DNA from 4 places in the Paenibacillus polymyxa M1 genome. Region 1 is predicted to be linked to each of the others. Evidence: riboswitches for the same ligand, from Rfam matches in the RefSeq annotation. Region 1 holds a riboswitch; each other region holds the start of a gene.
What was found. Region 1 has a riboswitch for cyclic di-AMP ahead of PPM_RS13415 (3D domain-containing protein). Riboswitches for the same ligand answer to the same signal wherever they lie in the genome.
Positions count from the first base shown of each region.

Region 1 (4,082 bases):
CTTCCTCTACAATTTTGCGATATGCAGGATTATGTTCGTCACTCCAAATGCCCAAATCACGATCCGTAATGCGTCCATCCGGATGAACCGCTGTCATTTCCACAATTATGAGCCCAGTCCCTCCTACCGCGCGACTCACATAATGGACATAATGCCAATCCGTCGGTTTGCCGTCCTTGGCCTCCACGCTGTATTGGCACATTGGGGGCATGACAATCCGATTTTTTAATGAAAGCCCCTTTAATTGATAAGGAGTAAACAAGTCGGTCACTTTTATCCATCCTTCCCTCAATTCCAAGTATGTATCATTATGAATAGCATCCCCATTATACACCAGCTGTCACGGTATACCGAATCCTTTGTAAGGCTAAAACTTGCGAAAATGCTTCAGTTTTCGGTCATGTTTAAGAGAAAATGTACGTTTACTTCGTCATCTTCACGGATACCCGCTTCATGATGTACTTCTCTTCAGCCGTGTAGGGCTTCACTCAATCACCAGCATAATTTTAATAGGACAGGTACATAATAGCTGAGAGCACCACTAGGTACCACTGCACGGAAAGGGGGAATACAAATGCGGTACAGGGGAGTGTTGCCATGTTTAGCACTGTTACTAGCATTTTCAAGTTTTCCCGTTCACGCGGACACGCCTCCTAACATCGGAACGCCCCATCCCAAGGAAGCTGCTGCCGCTACTTCGGTATATCAAAGTAAAGATCGAGCTACTCCAACATTAGCGATGCTACGAAAAAAGCATGCGGACATTTTTAAAATGTGCGGCCCGCACACCCGCCAAATTGCCTTAACCTTTGATGATGTGCCCGATTCAAGGTATACGCCGCAGGTTTTGGACGTATTACACGCAAACGGTATCAAAGCTACCTTTTTTATCGTCGGCCACCGTGCGGAAAAGCATCCGGGGATCATACGCCGCATCATCCGCGAAGGTCATGCTATAGGAAACCATTCCTATACTCATCCGGATTTCAGGAAGGCCACACCAGAACGTTTTCGCCACCAGATTACAAAAACAGAACGCATTTTAGAAGCCAGCATAGGTTTTCGACCCAGATTGATACGACCACCCTATGGTGAAATCACGGAGCCTCAAATCCAGTGGGCACGTCGTCATGGGTACATGATCGTCAATTGGAATGTGGACTCTCTAGACTGGAAGGGATTAAGCAAAACACAAATTCAGCGCAACGTGATCCCGGCTACCAGACCTGGCTCCATTATTTTAATGCATGCAGGTGGAGGTCAAAGTTCCAACTTGCAAGGCACTGTCCAAGCTTTGCCGGGTCTAATCCACTCTCTAAAAGCTAAGGGCTACAAATTTGTCACTGTCCCCCGGCTACTTCACACATCGGAACGAAAATAACAGTATGTCTAAGCTTCAAATATACCAACAACGTAAAAAGGCTGCCTTAACGAGCAGAATGCTTCTGCTTGTAAGACAGCCTTTTTTAGCGATAAACGACCGGGCCTAATAAAAAGTCGTCCCAGTTATATGTTGTATGATAGATCAAGTTTACATAACTTATATTATGTTTAATCAAATCATACATAAGCACAATGCTATTTATCAATGACGTACAGTTTCACATTCTGGAAGCCGAAGTCGTTCACGAATGATTTATTGCCAGGGATAAAGATATCAATCCGCTTTCCGGTAATAGCACTGCCCTGATCACGGGCAACGGCCACAAAAGAATGATCTGGCAATCCGGGATGGGAATAACCTGTAACTAGCACCTTTGTTCCCATAGGAATGACTTTCGGGTCTACCGCAATTGTACCTAGCTTAAGCGGATTGCCGTAATAATCGACCGCACCCCATTTGCCATTTTCATCAGCTGCGGCAGAATATGCTGTAGCTTTAACATCAACTACTTTACTGTAATTGAATGTTTTGCCCCATGCTTCAATTGTTGGCTTCTCATTCGCTGGTGCTTTCTCTGTAAGAAGCTGTGGCTTCGAATCCGAAGCCGCCTTTACACTTTTTTCGTCTGGCACTTTAATTTGCAGACCTGCATATATGTTGTTGGACGCAATATCCGGGTTAGCCTTCGTCAACTCATCTACTGATACCCCATAACGTTGAGCAAGCAAAAAGAAGGTATCGCCTTCTTTGGCAGTATGAAGCGAAGCAGCATCTGCTACTCCAGCTGTCTGTGCCAGCCCTGCAATAGCTGCAGCAAGCACCGCAAATTTCATAGTTTGTCCAATATGTTTTAAATGTTTCAAAGATATGTACCTCCTCTGTTATGCCTGCGAAGTTAGCTGTCGGATTCGGACTCAGGAGAAGCCCTATGCTTGTGCAATTCACCCCTAGGCATATCCACAACATCTTATGATGCATTGGAATCATTGCCGTTGTTACGTCCCCCGCACTTCCCATGGTTTGAGCCCAGCACCTGAGTATTTATTATCATTACTGCTGCCCCGGTAAGTTTTGGCTCACTGCATAATATCACAATTTTGTAACCTTATCTGCATGAAAATGTTGGTAACCTTGAATATCATACTATACTCATTACAATTTTGTCATCAAGAATCCGTTTTCTGTTACGAAAATATGGAGATATGGTGACAAAAAGAGAAAAGCCCTCCGTGAAACATCATCACGAGAGGGCTTTGTTAATATTTCATAAAAGCATTTTCTTACAGCACTTTAGCAAGAAAATCACGGGTACGGTCATGGCTTGGAGTACCGAATACTTGCTCAGGCGTACCTTGTTCTATAATTTGACCGTTGTCCATAAAGATGATTCGATCCCCTACCTCACGGGCAAAGCCCATTTCATGCGTCACGATCACCATCGTCATGCCGCCCTCAGCGAGCTTCTTCATCACGTCCAGAACCTCTCCAACCATTTCAGGGTCAAGAGCAGAAGTAGGCTCATCGAACAGCATTACGTGCGGCTGCATGGCCAAAGCACGTGCTATCGCAATACGTTGTTTTTGACCGCCAGATAACTGGTTCGGGTAGGTATTCTTCTTATCCTCAAGACCCACGGTCCGCAGGAGCTCCAGCGCAATTTTCTCCGCTTCTTTCCCCGACTGCTTTTTCACCTGCGTTGGTGCAAGCGTCAGATTCTGCAGTATTGTTTTATGCGGAAACAGATTAAAATGCTGGAAAACCATCCCCATCTTCTCCCGAGTCGCATTAATATTATGACCACGGGCCGTAATCGGCTCACCCTCAAACAAAATTTCCCCTTCTGTTGGCTGTTCCAACAGATTCATACAACGCAAAAACGTACTTTTTCCTGAACCACTCGGACCGATAATGACGACTACTTCACCTTTGGCGATATCTATATCAATGCCTTTTAAAATTTCATTCTTACCGAATGATTTACGCAGTTGTTTAACGGTGATCACTGGCTCTCAACTTCCTTTCCCATAAACCCAACAGCTTAGATAAGCTGAATGTCATTACAAAATAAATGGCGGCTGCGATTACGAACGGACTCAAGCCTTCGTAGGTAATATTCTTAATGACCTGGGCTTGATACATAATATCCACCATCCCAATGGTCGAAATAATTGATGATTCTTTAATGATCGTAATGAACTCATTACCAATAGCAGGCAATATAGATTTAAATGCTTGCGGTAAAATGACATGACGCATTGCTTTGCCTCGTCCCATCCCGAGCGAGCGGGCAGCTTCCATCTGTCCACGGTCTACTGCCTGAATACCAGCACGGAAAATTTCAGCCAAATATGCCGAACTATTCAGAGACAACGTAATTATACCGGACTGAAGTGGCGTAAAATTAACCCCCAACGTCAAAGCAACTCCGTAATGAATGATCATGAGCTGCACCAGCATAGGTGTGCCGCGCAGTATCTCTACATATGCGGTACCTAACCACTCGATAATACGAATCCCACTCATCCGCAGCAAGGATATGATCAGACCAATAATGAATCCGAACAGTACTCCAAGCGCAGACAGCAATAGGGTGTAGCCGATACCCGTAGCGTAGAAACTGCGATATTTCAAAAATATATCTACAATGCTATTCGAAGAAACTTGTCGGTCTGCAGACAGTGCACTTGCTTCTGTAGAA
Region 1 covers NC_017542.1:3,043,138-3,047,219, forward strand. The annotation lists gene PPM_RS13405 (NADH:flavin oxidoreductase/NADH oxidase) at 1-271, opposite strand, end outside; gene PPM_RS13410 (polysaccharide deacetylase family protein) at 575-1,381, shown strand; gene PPM_RS13415 (3D domain-containing protein) at 1,579-2,247, opposite strand; cyclic di-AMP (ydaO/yuaA leader) riboswitch at 2,254-2,421, opposite strand; gene PPM_RS13420 (amino acid ABC transporter ATP-binding protein) at 2,665-3,387, opposite strand; gene PPM_RS13425 (ABC transporter substrate-binding protein/permease) at 3,374-4,082, opposite strand, start outside.

Region 2 (4,082 bases), 2.9 Mb from region 1:
AGCTCTATCTAGACCCTTCCCATAAGGAACTCAAAGGACGTTACATGAGCGCAGCCAAGGCCGCCCTTTCGTACTACAGCAAATGGTACGGGCCTTATCCATATTCCACTCTATCTATCGTCGTTCCACCCAAAACAGGCAGTGGAGCCGGCGGCATGGAATATCCGACACTCATCACGGCCGCAGCTGCGGACCAACTGAATCCCGGCTATAATCTGGAACGGACGCTGGTTCATGAGATTGGGCATCAATATTTCTACGGAATGGTAGCCAATAATGAATTTGAGGAGCCCTGGCTGGATGAAGGCTTCACCTCCTATGCAGAAGAACGGCTCATGGAGCAAGAATATGGGCTTATCCCCAACTTGCCATTACAATCCGGACAGGTAGCTTCTCCACAGCCCCTAAACCGCGAATCCTGGAAGTACGGATCGTCGGCTGAGTATGCACAAAATGCCTACTCACGAGGCAAGCTGGTACTACGAGGCATTGAACGTCAGGTGGGTACGAAAAAAATGGACCGAATTATGCGAACCTATGTCCAGACCTACCGATTCAAGCATCCGACCTCACAGGATTTTCAGCGTGTCGTGGAAAGGGTGACTGGACGCTCATGGAGCCACTATTTTGAACAATATGTATATGACGGCCAGATGGCGGACTTTTCTGTCGATCGCATCACGAACCGCAAGTTGGAGAATGGATATGAAGCAATCGTGACGCTTAGCAAAAAAGGAGCGGATTATCCCAAGATCCCTGTTCAATTTACCTTCAAGGATGGCACCACAATATTTAAGGCATGGGACGGTACGGGCAAAAGTACATCTTTCCGACTCAAAAGCACCTCTCCCGTGTCCTATGTGACCGTTGATCCTCTATACACTATTGCACTGGAGAACAAGCATATTAATAATAGCCTGAAGGCTGAATTGGACGAAAAGCAACAAACCCGTTGGAGTGTGAGTGTAACCAAGCTGTTGGAGACACTGCTTGGAAGTCTGTCATGGTGAGGTGTCTATAGATGCGGACTGTTTTAAAAGAAGGCTGGGCGCTAGTGCGCATACGCTTTTATATCGTTATCATTTTATTTTTGTATCGTCTGCTGTGGGGAGTATTTCTCTATCGGCTGGTACAGTCGGCCGTTGTCCCGCTGCTGCTGCGTTATCCTGGTCAGAGCCAAAACGAGCTGGGAAAGACCTTGTTTTGGATGGAGGGGCAGATCGCCTTGATGGACAGCCAGGAAGTACATGTGTATTTATGGATACTATTAGGGGCGACCGTATTGCGCGTCCTAATCACTCCCTTCATTAGAGCTGGCATATATCAAAGCCTGTATACCGATGCGTCTGAACCGCAAAGCCTGTCCTTCTTCAAGGGGATGAAACGTCACGGTATGTCATCTCTGTTGTATTACATCATCGAGTTGGGTTTGCTGCTGCTTCCCGCCTTCTGGGTGGTACCGAGACTCTATCCTATTGTAGCAGGAACGCTGCAATCTTCCTCTTACCTGTTGCATTTGTTGCCCTATGCCATTGGGTGGGTGGCTTACGGTTGGTTCATTCGGCAGTGCATCCTGTATATGCAACTGGGCTCGGTCAGTGGTCACGCCATACTATCGTCCCTGCTCGCCTTCTTTCGCCAGCTTCTTCCGGCTGTAAGCGTATCTCTCTTGCTTGGTGCTTGTGTGCTGCTGGTCTTCGGTCTATTTGGCACCGTAGCGATAATTTGGACTGGTATGTTGGCGCTAATTCTCCAGCAATCGTATCATTTTGTTACCAGTCTGGTCAGGCTGTGGCATATCAGTTCGCAGTATCGTCTATGGCACATCGATATCTCCAGCAGAGGCTAATCCCTCTCTTTATGCTTTCTCCTGCATTTTTAGCTGTCGAAAAAACTTTTTTCTTTCCCGTGCAAACGGCACATAACTGAATACTGTTAACAGAATCTGTTCCTAGGGCGTTAGGAACAGATTTTTTTTGTAACTTTTTGCGATGAAACATTTGCCAAAGCCTGCTGTCTTTGTTACAATAATCGCAGTGAACTGATAGTAACAACTTTGTAATCTTTATTGTAACCTTTATCTTAAAAACATCGTTGTCGTGAATACTGCTCTCCAAGGTGCACATCTTAAGTTAAGCCTAATTCCTGGCACCTAGGAAGCGGGGGAACCAGTTTGGGTGAATTGATCTCGCAACAGAGTGGTCATAGGGGAACCTTCTACCGAATCCTTAAGCTAACCTCGCAGGCATTGGAAGGGGTATATTTTTTTTGAAGAAGAAGCTAACGATCGCAGCCATGGGTCTCGCCATTGCCTTTACATCTTTTACATTCGGTGGCAGCAGTGCATTTGCAGACTCTAAGATGGACCAGGTCATCCAAGATGCCAAAGGAACGAACTATAGAAGCGGAGGTACTACACTCGAGGGATTCGATTGCTCCGGCTTCACAATGTATGTATTCAACAAACTGGGAATTAAACTGCCGCATCAATCTGGATCACAATTCAAAATGGGAGCTTCTGTATCCCGCGATGAAATGAGACCAGGCGACCTGGTGTTCTTCAACACCACAGGAAGAGGCGTTTCCCATGTAGGTATCTTCGTAGGTGAAGGGAAATTCGCCCACTCCTCGACTTCACGTGGTGTAGTAGTTAGCTCACTGAACGAAAATTATTACGCTAACCGTTATGTCGGTGCAAAAAGAATTATGAGCACAGACGCTTACCATTCTGTAGCTTCAGATATTCCTGATGACGACAACGTAGAATAACTACCGCACAGCAAGCTAACTCTAGCCGCAATTTGATTCTGGCCGGAATCGAATTGCGGTTTTTTATGTCCACTACATCAGTAATTATTATCATTACTGACGAACTGACACCTCAAAAGGTTTCAGTTTTAGCGAACATCGTCGGTTTTACCGCCACCGCTGGGGGAGCATATGAGCAGTAAATCCTTCTTATTGAATGTATACCCGACTTAGGTACGAAATAAACACGCTTGCCATTCTCCTACAACTTGTCTACAATCTGTGGTTAATGATTGAAGTACCTGCATAAGGAGGAATGAAAAAGTGCCCGCCTCAATATCCAACTACCGGATCGTACCGATGGACGAGCATCAAGCGGCTGAAATCTGTGAGTGGCGCTATGATCCCCCCTACAACATATACGGCTGGCTTCCCTGGGAACAAATGAAGGCACTTGAAGTCGAATTTGGAAGTCCCACGCTTCGCCAAGAGCAATATGTTGCCGTACTGAACGAAGAGAATGAGCTGACGGGATTTGCTCAATATTTTCCTATGGTCGGTGTGACCCGGCTGGGTCTTGGAATGCATCCCGAAAGATGCGGACATGGCACAGGCTCCGATTTTGTCCGGGCCATTGCCGAGGAAGCCAGACGACGTCATCCACAGAATGAAATTGACCTAGAGGTTCTCACCTGGAATCAGCGGGCTATACGAGCCTACAAGGCAGCTGGATTTGAGCTGACGGATACCTATGAACGTCAGACTCCAGATGGCAGAAAACCGTTCTATTGTATGGTATATCGTCCTGAACAACAGAACCGGGTTCTATAAATAAGAGCGCCTTCGCTATACAACCGCGATGTTGTGTAGCGAAGGCGCTCTTAATATATACAACAGATCATTATAAAATCAATGACTGCTGCGCATTTTTTCAAAAGCTTCATTATATTGTTGGGCTTCCTTAATATCTACGGCCATAATACCGCCATCGTCCCAAGAGGTCAAACGCAGAGTCACGGTCTTGTAATCAATCGTAATAAATGGATGGTGATTGAATGCCTCAGATATAGCGGCAACTTCATCCACGAATGCAATTCCCTTCATAAAACTGGAAAAATTATATTTCCGAACGATCCAACGTCCTTCCTCCAGTTCCCAGCCCTCCAGTTTCTCCAGATGTGCTTCAATCTCTTCTTGTGTAAAAGGCATGTTACGAACTCCTCCCCGTTTATACGGAAGCCTTTTAGCCGCTTACATACGGCCAAAACTACGATATATTGGTGTACATATTACCACGGCCCCGTTGATAAATCCATAAGACGGCCTTCAAATCA
Region 2 covers NC_017542.1:133,632-137,713, reverse strand. The annotation lists gene PPM_RS00540 (M1 family metallopeptidase) at 1-1,010, shown strand, start outside; gene PPM_RS00535 (hypothetical protein) at 1,022-1,849, shown strand; cyclic di-AMP (ydaO/yuaA leader) riboswitch at 2,126-2,263, shown strand; gene PPM_RS00530 (C40 family peptidase) at 2,269-2,769, shown strand; gene PPM_RS00525 (GNAT family N-acetyltransferase) at 3,073-3,579, shown strand; gene PPM_RS00520 (4a-hydroxytetrahydrobiopterin dehydratase) at 3,658-3,957, opposite strand; gene PPM_RS00515 (hypothetical protein) at 4,075-4,082, opposite strand, start outside.
Region 2: it holds a riboswitch for cyclic di-AMP, as region 1 does, so the genes downstream of both, PPM_RS00530 (C40 family peptidase) here and PPM_RS13415 (3D domain-containing protein) in region 1, are expected to answer to the same signal.

Region 3 (4,082 bases), 1.6 Mb from region 1:
ACCCACATTGCTAAAATTTCCAGTACGTTCGTCCAAGGACTTGGATTCTCAAAAGGATGAGCAGAATTAGCTCCCGCAAAACCGCCCCCGTTCGTGCCCAAATGCTTGATGGATTCCAATGAGGCAATAGGTCCCATAGCAATCTGCTGCTGTGTACCGCTTAAAGTCGTAATATCCGCCGTGGACTGTAGCGTCTGTGGTACTTTTAGTCCCACCAGCACCAGCGTAAGTACAAAGGCAAGCGGCAGAAAAATCCGTATGTTGGCTTTAATAAAATCTTGAAAAAAATTACCCAGTCCTTCACCGCGCCGCGTCAATCCCCTCATAAAAGCCGCAGCAACCGAAAACCCCGAAGCAGCCGAAGTAAACATCATCATCGTGACGAACGCCATCTGTGTCAGATACGTAAGCCCGCTTTCTCCGCTATAATGTTGGAGATTCGTATTGGTCATAAAGCTGATTACCGTATTAAAGGCCAATGATGCTTCCATATTACTGTTTCCAACCGGATTGCCTGGGAGTATAGCCTGCAAGCGCAATAGCAGGTAGCTGATCCCCACAAGCACCACATTGGTTGCAATGAAACTCATAGCATACGTGGTCCAACGCATGCTGTCCTGTTTCTTCAAGCCTACAACCTTATAAATCGGCTTTTCCGTTTCACCAAAAATCCGATCCGTCCGATTCGGTTCATTCGAGAATACGTGATACATATAGGTGCCCACCGGCTTTACCAAGAGCAGCAATATGACGATCACAACTCCAATTTGCAGTAGCTCCATCCTCTATTCCTCCTTATAATGCTCCTGCATTTGGAACAACAGACCTGATTCAGAACATCCATTGAGTGCACACGTTTGCGAAAATCTACACCTCTGATGCTTCATTCTTGATCTGCTGTTCCCGCCTGCTCGATCCTATAGTTGACTAGAACTTTTCAGGATTCAGGAGTGCATAGATTAAATACACGAACACAATAACCGTGAGCCCTAGCACAACGATCATCCTCTTCGCCCTCCTTTTGAGGTCTGCGCATCACACCAGCGTATAAACAGTAATATCACTCCATAACTCACAGCCATTACGAGCAGCATGTATAAATCCATCATGTTCCTATCCTCCGTATCGCTCCTCAGATTGTCCTTTTGATTCCATCATAAAATCATAAACCAGCTATGTTATAAGTGCTTATCCGTTCAGCAGGAAACCCACCTCTCCGTTCAATGTGTAGATCACATGGTCCGCTCCCAATCCCCGATAAATTCCTTGTGGATTACAGCCGTGCGTAATAACATAGATCAATTCTGATGTTAGTGGCCGACATATTTGCAGGAAACGGCAAGTCAGATTCAAGCTGTTTTCGAACAAATACACACTCCCAATTTCTTTACTAGGAAAATTCCATTTTCCCGCTTGCATCGTATTGATGCGCACAATGTGCTCCACACCCATTTTTTTGAGCTGTCGTTCCTCCTGAGTGCTATTTGTGAGAACTGCAAACGCCAGTTTTTTGAACATAAGCAATTTCACAAAACTTCTGCCCGCTTCATTCGGTGCAGTGACAATAATTAACCGACCTTCCATCAGTAGCTCCTCTCCCGGTATAAAAAGACAACAAAAAGAAGCCGAAGGAAAAAGGCTTCCTCCGGCTTCATACATTCCATGATAAAATAAACCATGGTTGCACACGGCGGTTTGTTGCCTCTCCCTGTACGCTTACGAGGTTAGCTGTCGGATTCGGACGTGAGAGTCGCCCTATTTACGGCACTTGGCCGGAAAATTCACCCCATGAGACACACACGGCTTGCAAAACCGTACATACTCGTTGGTTCCCCCGCTTTTGCAACTGCAAAATTCAGCGCTTTAGACAATTCGTTGTTGCTTCATTGGTGTTAATTTGAAATTACGTCTTGAATCATACACCCGTGCAAGGAAGACTGTAAAGCTCAACGGCGGGGCTATAAACCACCCTTTAGAGCATAGGAGATTAAGAATAACGCTTACAAGGCAGCTATGCTTCTCGTATCTCTTTAAAACTCTGTATTTCACCCCTTTTTGAAAATGAAAGGCATGTCAATATTGGCGTAGGGTATGGCTTAGTTACTTCTTATTTGCAAAAAGGAAAGAAAATACGCTATACGTGCCAGATAATTACCGATTGAACCCGTTTTTATGAGAAGAAACACCTCAATTAGCTCCATTTGAAGTGCGATTTACCGTTTTGAACAAAAGACGATTTTACAATGGTCCAATGCCCGTATACTCTTCCGGACTTGCAACCCCTTGTTGAGTTGTTTACAATTTAATTGCAGAATATTGAATAAGGAGGGATATCATGAGCGTATATAAATATGATGCACAGACCCTACAAGGGGCACAAATTCCATTATCCACCTACGAAGGGAAAGTTCTTCTTATCGTGAATACTGCCAGCAAATGTGGGTTAACCCCCCAGTACAAGGCGCTACAAGAGCTATATGACCAGTATCATGAACAGGGGCTCGAAATTTTGGGATTTCCCAGCAACCAGTTCGCCAAACAAGAGCCGGGCTCCAGCGAGGAGATCTCTGAGTTTTGCCAAATCAATTACGGTGTGACCTTCCCCATGTTCGCCAAGACAGATGTCAACGGTGATCAGGCACATCCTCTATTTCGCTACCTGACCCACACTGCTCCGGGAGTATTAGGCTCCAAAGCGATCAAATGGAATTTCACTAAATTCTTAATTACACGAGAAGGTAACGTATTTAAGCGTTATGCGCCGCAAACCACTCCAGATAAGCTTATAGGAGATATAGAGAAGCTTTTGCGGAAAAACTGACATCTTTCTTCATTACAGTTAACGAGCGGTCCGCTGTCCATATGACCGCTTCTGTAACAGAATGATATAACGAAAAATATTTAACGAAAAAAGCACCCCTTCACGTAAAACGTGTCAGGATGCTTTTTCAACTGGGTATTACACATAATGCGGTCGAGAGGACTCGAACCTCCACGGGCGTACGCCCACTACCCCCTCAAGATAGCGTGTCTGCCATTCCACCACGACCGCATGTCATAATGTATTGAGGCAACGGATTTATTATACTCTCTCAGCAACAATTTGTAAACAATAATATTATAATTATTTTAGTGTAACTTTATATAACATATATAAGCAATAAAATTATTTAATTTGACATGAAAGAGCTCAAAGTGTAAATATATATTACATAAATAATTGAACTATTATTATATAAATAAGATTAGAGTCAAATAAACTGACACAAATATTCACCTCAAGGAGGCGAACCATCCTGCATAAAGGTAACCGATTGCTAAACTACGCATTGTTGTTGGACCCTTCCCTACCCATTGGTGGTTTTACCCGTTTCTACGGACTGGATGAACGTTTCCGTAACGGAAACTTGAACAGTCTACAGGATCTGAAACATTTTATGCGAGACGATTGGTATCCTCAAATTACAACCCTTGACGGCATGGCCATCAAAAGTCTGTATGCAGCCATCCAGCAGAATGACGGTTGGCGGATCGCCCTTATTGATAAAATGCTGTACACCCAACATCCTTCCTCGCAGTATGTGAAAAAATCGCGACTTTCTGGCCAGCGTCTGCTCAAGCTCACCAAGGCTCTTTATCCTTGGCTTGCATTTGACCAACTGGAAGACACACTCACTCAATACAATGCAATTGGCACACTCGCTACTGTCCACACTTGGATTAACTTCCTTCTCGGAACCGATATAGAACAGACCATTCACGGCTATTTTGCCACAGCGGTATCCTTCTGTATCGAAGATGCCTTCAGACTGCTCAATCCTCCTTACGAGGAAAAGAATCCTCTTATCGATCACATGACCAGCGAGTTGCTCACCACCTGGAAGAAATTTAACGAACCTACGCCAAGCTTATTTCAGCCTCACCTTTTCCATAGCCATCAGACCAGTTCCTACATCACTCAGCCACCCTATATGAGCCATAGTAGCCAATTGAATGCATCCAGGCCCTTTTCCTCCTCCATCCTATTCAAACGCCTTCCAGCCTCCCTCTGATGCGTCGTTTTACCAGTCTAGCAGTCACAA
Region 3 covers NC_017542.1:1,466,475-1,470,556, reverse strand. The annotation lists gene kdpA (potassium-transporting ATPase subunit KdpA) at 1-782, opposite strand, end outside; gene kdpF (K(+)-transporting ATPase subunit F) at 928-1,005, opposite strand; gene PPM_RS06390 (hypothetical protein) at 1,189-1,584, opposite strand; cyclic di-AMP (ydaO/yuaA leader) riboswitch at 1,698-1,871, opposite strand; gene PPM_RS06385 (glutathione peroxidase) at 2,336-2,821, shown strand; tRNA gene PPM_RS06380 (tRNA-Leu) at 2,970-3,052, opposite strand; gene PPM_RS06375 (urease accessory protein UreF) at 3,315-4,052, shown strand.
Region 3: it holds a riboswitch for cyclic di-AMP, as region 1 does, so the genes downstream of both, PPM_RS06390 (hypothetical protein) here and PPM_RS13415 (3D domain-containing protein) in region 1, are expected to answer to the same signal.

Region 4 (4,082 bases), 1.7 Mb from region 1:
GTAAGATCCAGAATAGGCCGGCGCTCACATTCACGGTGTCTCCCAGACTTATCACACTAAGTCCCATTAATATGCTGTCAAAAATAACGTGGCTGAACATAGCAGCGATAAAGCCGTAACGCAAGAACACGAAACTAAACAGCAAACCAAGAAAAGTCAGCTCAATAGGTCTGGAAATCACCGGATAGATCGGATAAAGCGTATGTCCCAGTGCCCAAATAAGCGTAGTGATCAGACAAGCAACAAACGTATTCTTGACTATTTTTTTTACCATCGGAATACCAAATAGACGGTAAACAGTTTCTTCTCCAATACCTGCCATCCAAGCCATAATCGGCAATAGCCATGGATAAGCCATATTGTAAGGGGACTGCGTGGCGTCTGTAGTGGAGAACGTATTAAATGTGCGCTCCAATACAAAGAACAAAATGGATTGTACGCCCAGTAAAATGAAGGCCCACAAGTAACCGACATACATACTGCGAAGCACATACAGTCCGTAGCCTGGCTCTTTAGCACGTGGCCATGCATTTAGTCCAACCTGACGCATAAGCCCGTCACCGCCTACCAAGGAGAAATAGATAGCTACAGCCATGAAGAAGGTAACACCAACCTGGAATACCATAAGAAATAAAAGCATGCCCTTACTGCCTGCTTCAGCTTGCAATAAAGGTAGCATGTTCATTGTCCCAGCTATACTAGCAATAAAGTATACAATGGACAGAATAATACCACGAACAAATGAAGTATGTCGTCGAGTGAGTGACGCATACACAATGGCAAGTACGCCCAGGACAAAGCTAAATAGGGCATAACCCGCATAAGTCATCCAATTCGCCCAGTATGTTTGCTTTTTAACATAGTCGGTATAGGACGAAGGGGCCGAAAAGCTTTGGGTAAACGAGCGAACATCCCCGTCTTCAAAAGTAAAAGCCAGCGTAAGTACCGAGGCGCCGATTTTCTTTTCGTCCACGGTATATTTTAATCCACCTTCCCCCTCAGTGGTCGCGAGCTTCAATTCAGATGGCTTAAAGCCAAAGCGTTTGATCCATATTGCTGCAGCCTGTTCCTTGGCTTCGAGCGTCATGTCACCCTCAGCTACACGTACAAGTCTGCTTCGTGCTTGTTCATCTGTAGAAACATCAGCCTGTGTGTAATTGGTGCTGGAGGTGATCCGTTTAAAGCTAACGACCTTCCCAGTGGATAAATCCACATGGATTTGCAGCTTGCCCTTCGCTGAGGAGTCAGGCAAATCAACCCGAAAGGTTTCATAAGGATAATTTTTTTTCCATGTACGATCGTACTCTTGAACCAATTTTTCTCTGGATAAATAACCGTACAAATCTGTTTCAGCCTGATAGGTTACGACGGGCTTCTCTGGCTGTGATTCCGTATAGCCCAGCTCGGAACGGGCAAAGTCCAGGGCGTGTATGACCGCTTCTTGTTTGCTGATGACCTTTGCATTCATCAATGATTCCGGACTTGGATTGCTAATTGAGGGAATAAGCAATTGAAAGATAAAAAAGCAAATCAGGCCAACCCCGCCCAGCAAGCCTAATTTTTTGAAGTTGGCCGTGAGCACGACCGGTTTCCCGATAGGATTCATGAGTTTCCTCCTTAATCTGTAAATAAGAACATCCATTAAAGATATCATACTGCACAGGTTCCCGCCAACAGACCAGCGATATTCATGAAAATAGAGTGAAAGCACTTTAAAGTTTTAATAAAATTAGATAAGCTGTGATTAATCGATGTCTATTCGCGAATTAAAGCCAATTTCACGTTTTTTCGGCGAAATCGGTTTTGTGATCTGGATAGAGAAGGATTATAATCTTGAGGCAATGCCTATGAAATATATGGGTAATGATATACATTTAAGCCGAATTTCTATGAGAAAACGGGGGAACCATGTTACTGGGGTGAATTTTACAGCCGATCCTGATGGACCGGAAGTGTAAATAGGGCATACTGTGCTGTCCGAATCCGTCAGCTAACCTCGTAGGCTGTGGGCAGGAACCAAGTCAGGCACTCGGTTTTCCGGTGTCTTTTTTTGTGTGTATAAAAGTGTTTGGATTGGTTAGACCGCTGCGGGTTCAGATTATTCTTCCAATTGCAGTTATCCCCGGATTTTTTTGATTGTATAAACCCTTTAATGGTTAAAATCCGGAGATAAAGGCAAACGCTTCGCTTCTTCAGAACAATTCTGCCCCCTTCGCTGCTGCTCGCCAATAGCACAGGGAGCCGAGTAGTGTTTGACATGCATTCTTCCTGTATTCAGGGAATGCTAATTATAGCTACTTAAGGTTTGGAAAATCAAAAAAATCAGGGGCAACGACGATCGGAAGATAAATGGAACGCGTAGCGGGCTTACACCGTATTAAGTCACTGTTTTTATAGTTTTAAGGATTAGGAGAGAAGTGATGAATAGATGAATCCCAATGCACGCTGGCTTCGGCTTTCTCCACCGCAGATATTCGTTGCAGGCTTTGCCATTATCATTCTAATAGGTAGTTTATTGTTAATGCTGCCCATCTCTAATACAACAGGAAAACCACTTGCGTTTATAGACGCTTTGTTTACTGCCGCATCCGCGACCTGTGTAACCGGACTTGTCGTTAAGGATACAGGGCTCTTTTTTACAACCTTTGGTCAAATCGTTATCGTTGCGCTGATCCAGATCGGTGGTCTTGGCTTTATGACCATGGCTACCTTGATCGCGCTGGTGTTCAAACGTCGCATTTCCTTGCGGGAGCGCCTTATTTTGCAAGAAGCGATGAATCAGACCTCTGTCGAAGGAATTGTTGGATTGATCCGCAAGGTGCTATGGTACTCGCTGATGATTGAGGGCGTATGTGCAGCTATTTTTTCGATTCGCTGGTCATTTGATATGCCTGTCGGCAGGGCGATTTATTTTGGAATTTGGCATGCCATTTCCATGTTTAATAATGCTGGTTTTGATTTATTCGGTGAATTTCGCAGCCTGACAGGTTATGTATATGATCCGATTGTTAATTTTACAGCCATGTTTCTCATTATTTCGGGTGGTATTGGTTTTGTAGTGATGTCAGACCTGGCAGATTATCGTAAGCGTAAGAGACTATCCTTACATACCAAGGTGGTACTCAGCATGACAGCTGCTCTGATTGTCGTCGGGACGCTCGTCATTTTTGTATTTGAGTTTACGAATCCAAAGACGCTTGGCTCGCTTGATTGGGGTGGTAAACTGCTGGGTTCTTTATTCCAGTCCGTTACTCCACGTACCGCAGGTGCCAACACGCTGGACATTGCAGGCTTGCGGCAGGCTACGCAGTTTTTTATCATCATACTTATGTTTATTGGAGCTTCGCCTGGCTCCACTGGGGGCGGGATTAAGACCACTACATTTGCCCTGCTCATTGGAGCGGTGTTTTCGATGCTGCGGGGACGGGAAGATATTGTGCTGTTTCGGTACCGACTTGCGCAGGCACGAATTTATAAGGCTTTGACCATTACCTTGCTGGGGCTGCTGTTCGTGATTGGGGTGACGATGATTCTGTCCGCAACCGAAGATCATCATTTTCTAATGATCTTGTTCGAGACAGTGTCTGCATTTGGTACAGTAGGGCTGTCTATGGGGCTTACACCTGATTTGTCAGTTGTAGGCAAGCTGGTGATTACTCTGACGATGTTTGCAGGCAGGCTGGGTCCACTCACGCTAGCTTATGCACTGGGACCGAAAAAGGGTAAGGAATTGTATCGTCATCCAGAAGGTAAAATAATTATAGGGTAAGGGAGTTTTCGAGTAGATATGAAAACGCAGCAGTTTGTAGTCATTGGCCTGGGACGGTTTGGCTCAAGCCTGGCTTTGCAATTGGTGGATATGGGGTGCGAGGTGCTTGGCATTGATCGGAATGAGGATGTTGTAGACAGTATGAGTGAGATCCTGACACATACTGTCGTGGCGGACGCTACAGATGAGGATGCGTTGCGGTCACTGGGCATCCGTAATTTCGATTGCGGCATTGTTGCAATTGGTGATGATATTCAGGTAAGCATCCTGACCGCCATTTTGCTGAAGGAGCTGGGTGTGAGAAAAGTCGTAG
Region 4 covers NC_017542.1:4,703,665-4,707,746, reverse strand. The annotation lists gene PPM_RS21200 (CPBP family intramembrane glutamic endopeptidase) at 1-1,606, opposite strand, end outside; cyclic di-AMP (ydaO/yuaA leader) riboswitch at 1,868-2,020, shown strand; gene PPM_RS21190 (TrkH family potassium uptake protein) at 2,429-3,769, shown strand; gene PPM_RS21185 (potassium channel family protein) at 3,788-4,082, shown strand, end outside.
Region 4: it holds a riboswitch for cyclic di-AMP, as region 1 does, so the genes downstream of both, PPM_RS21190 (TrkH family potassium uptake protein) here and PPM_RS13415 (3D domain-containing protein) in region 1, are expected to answer to the same signal.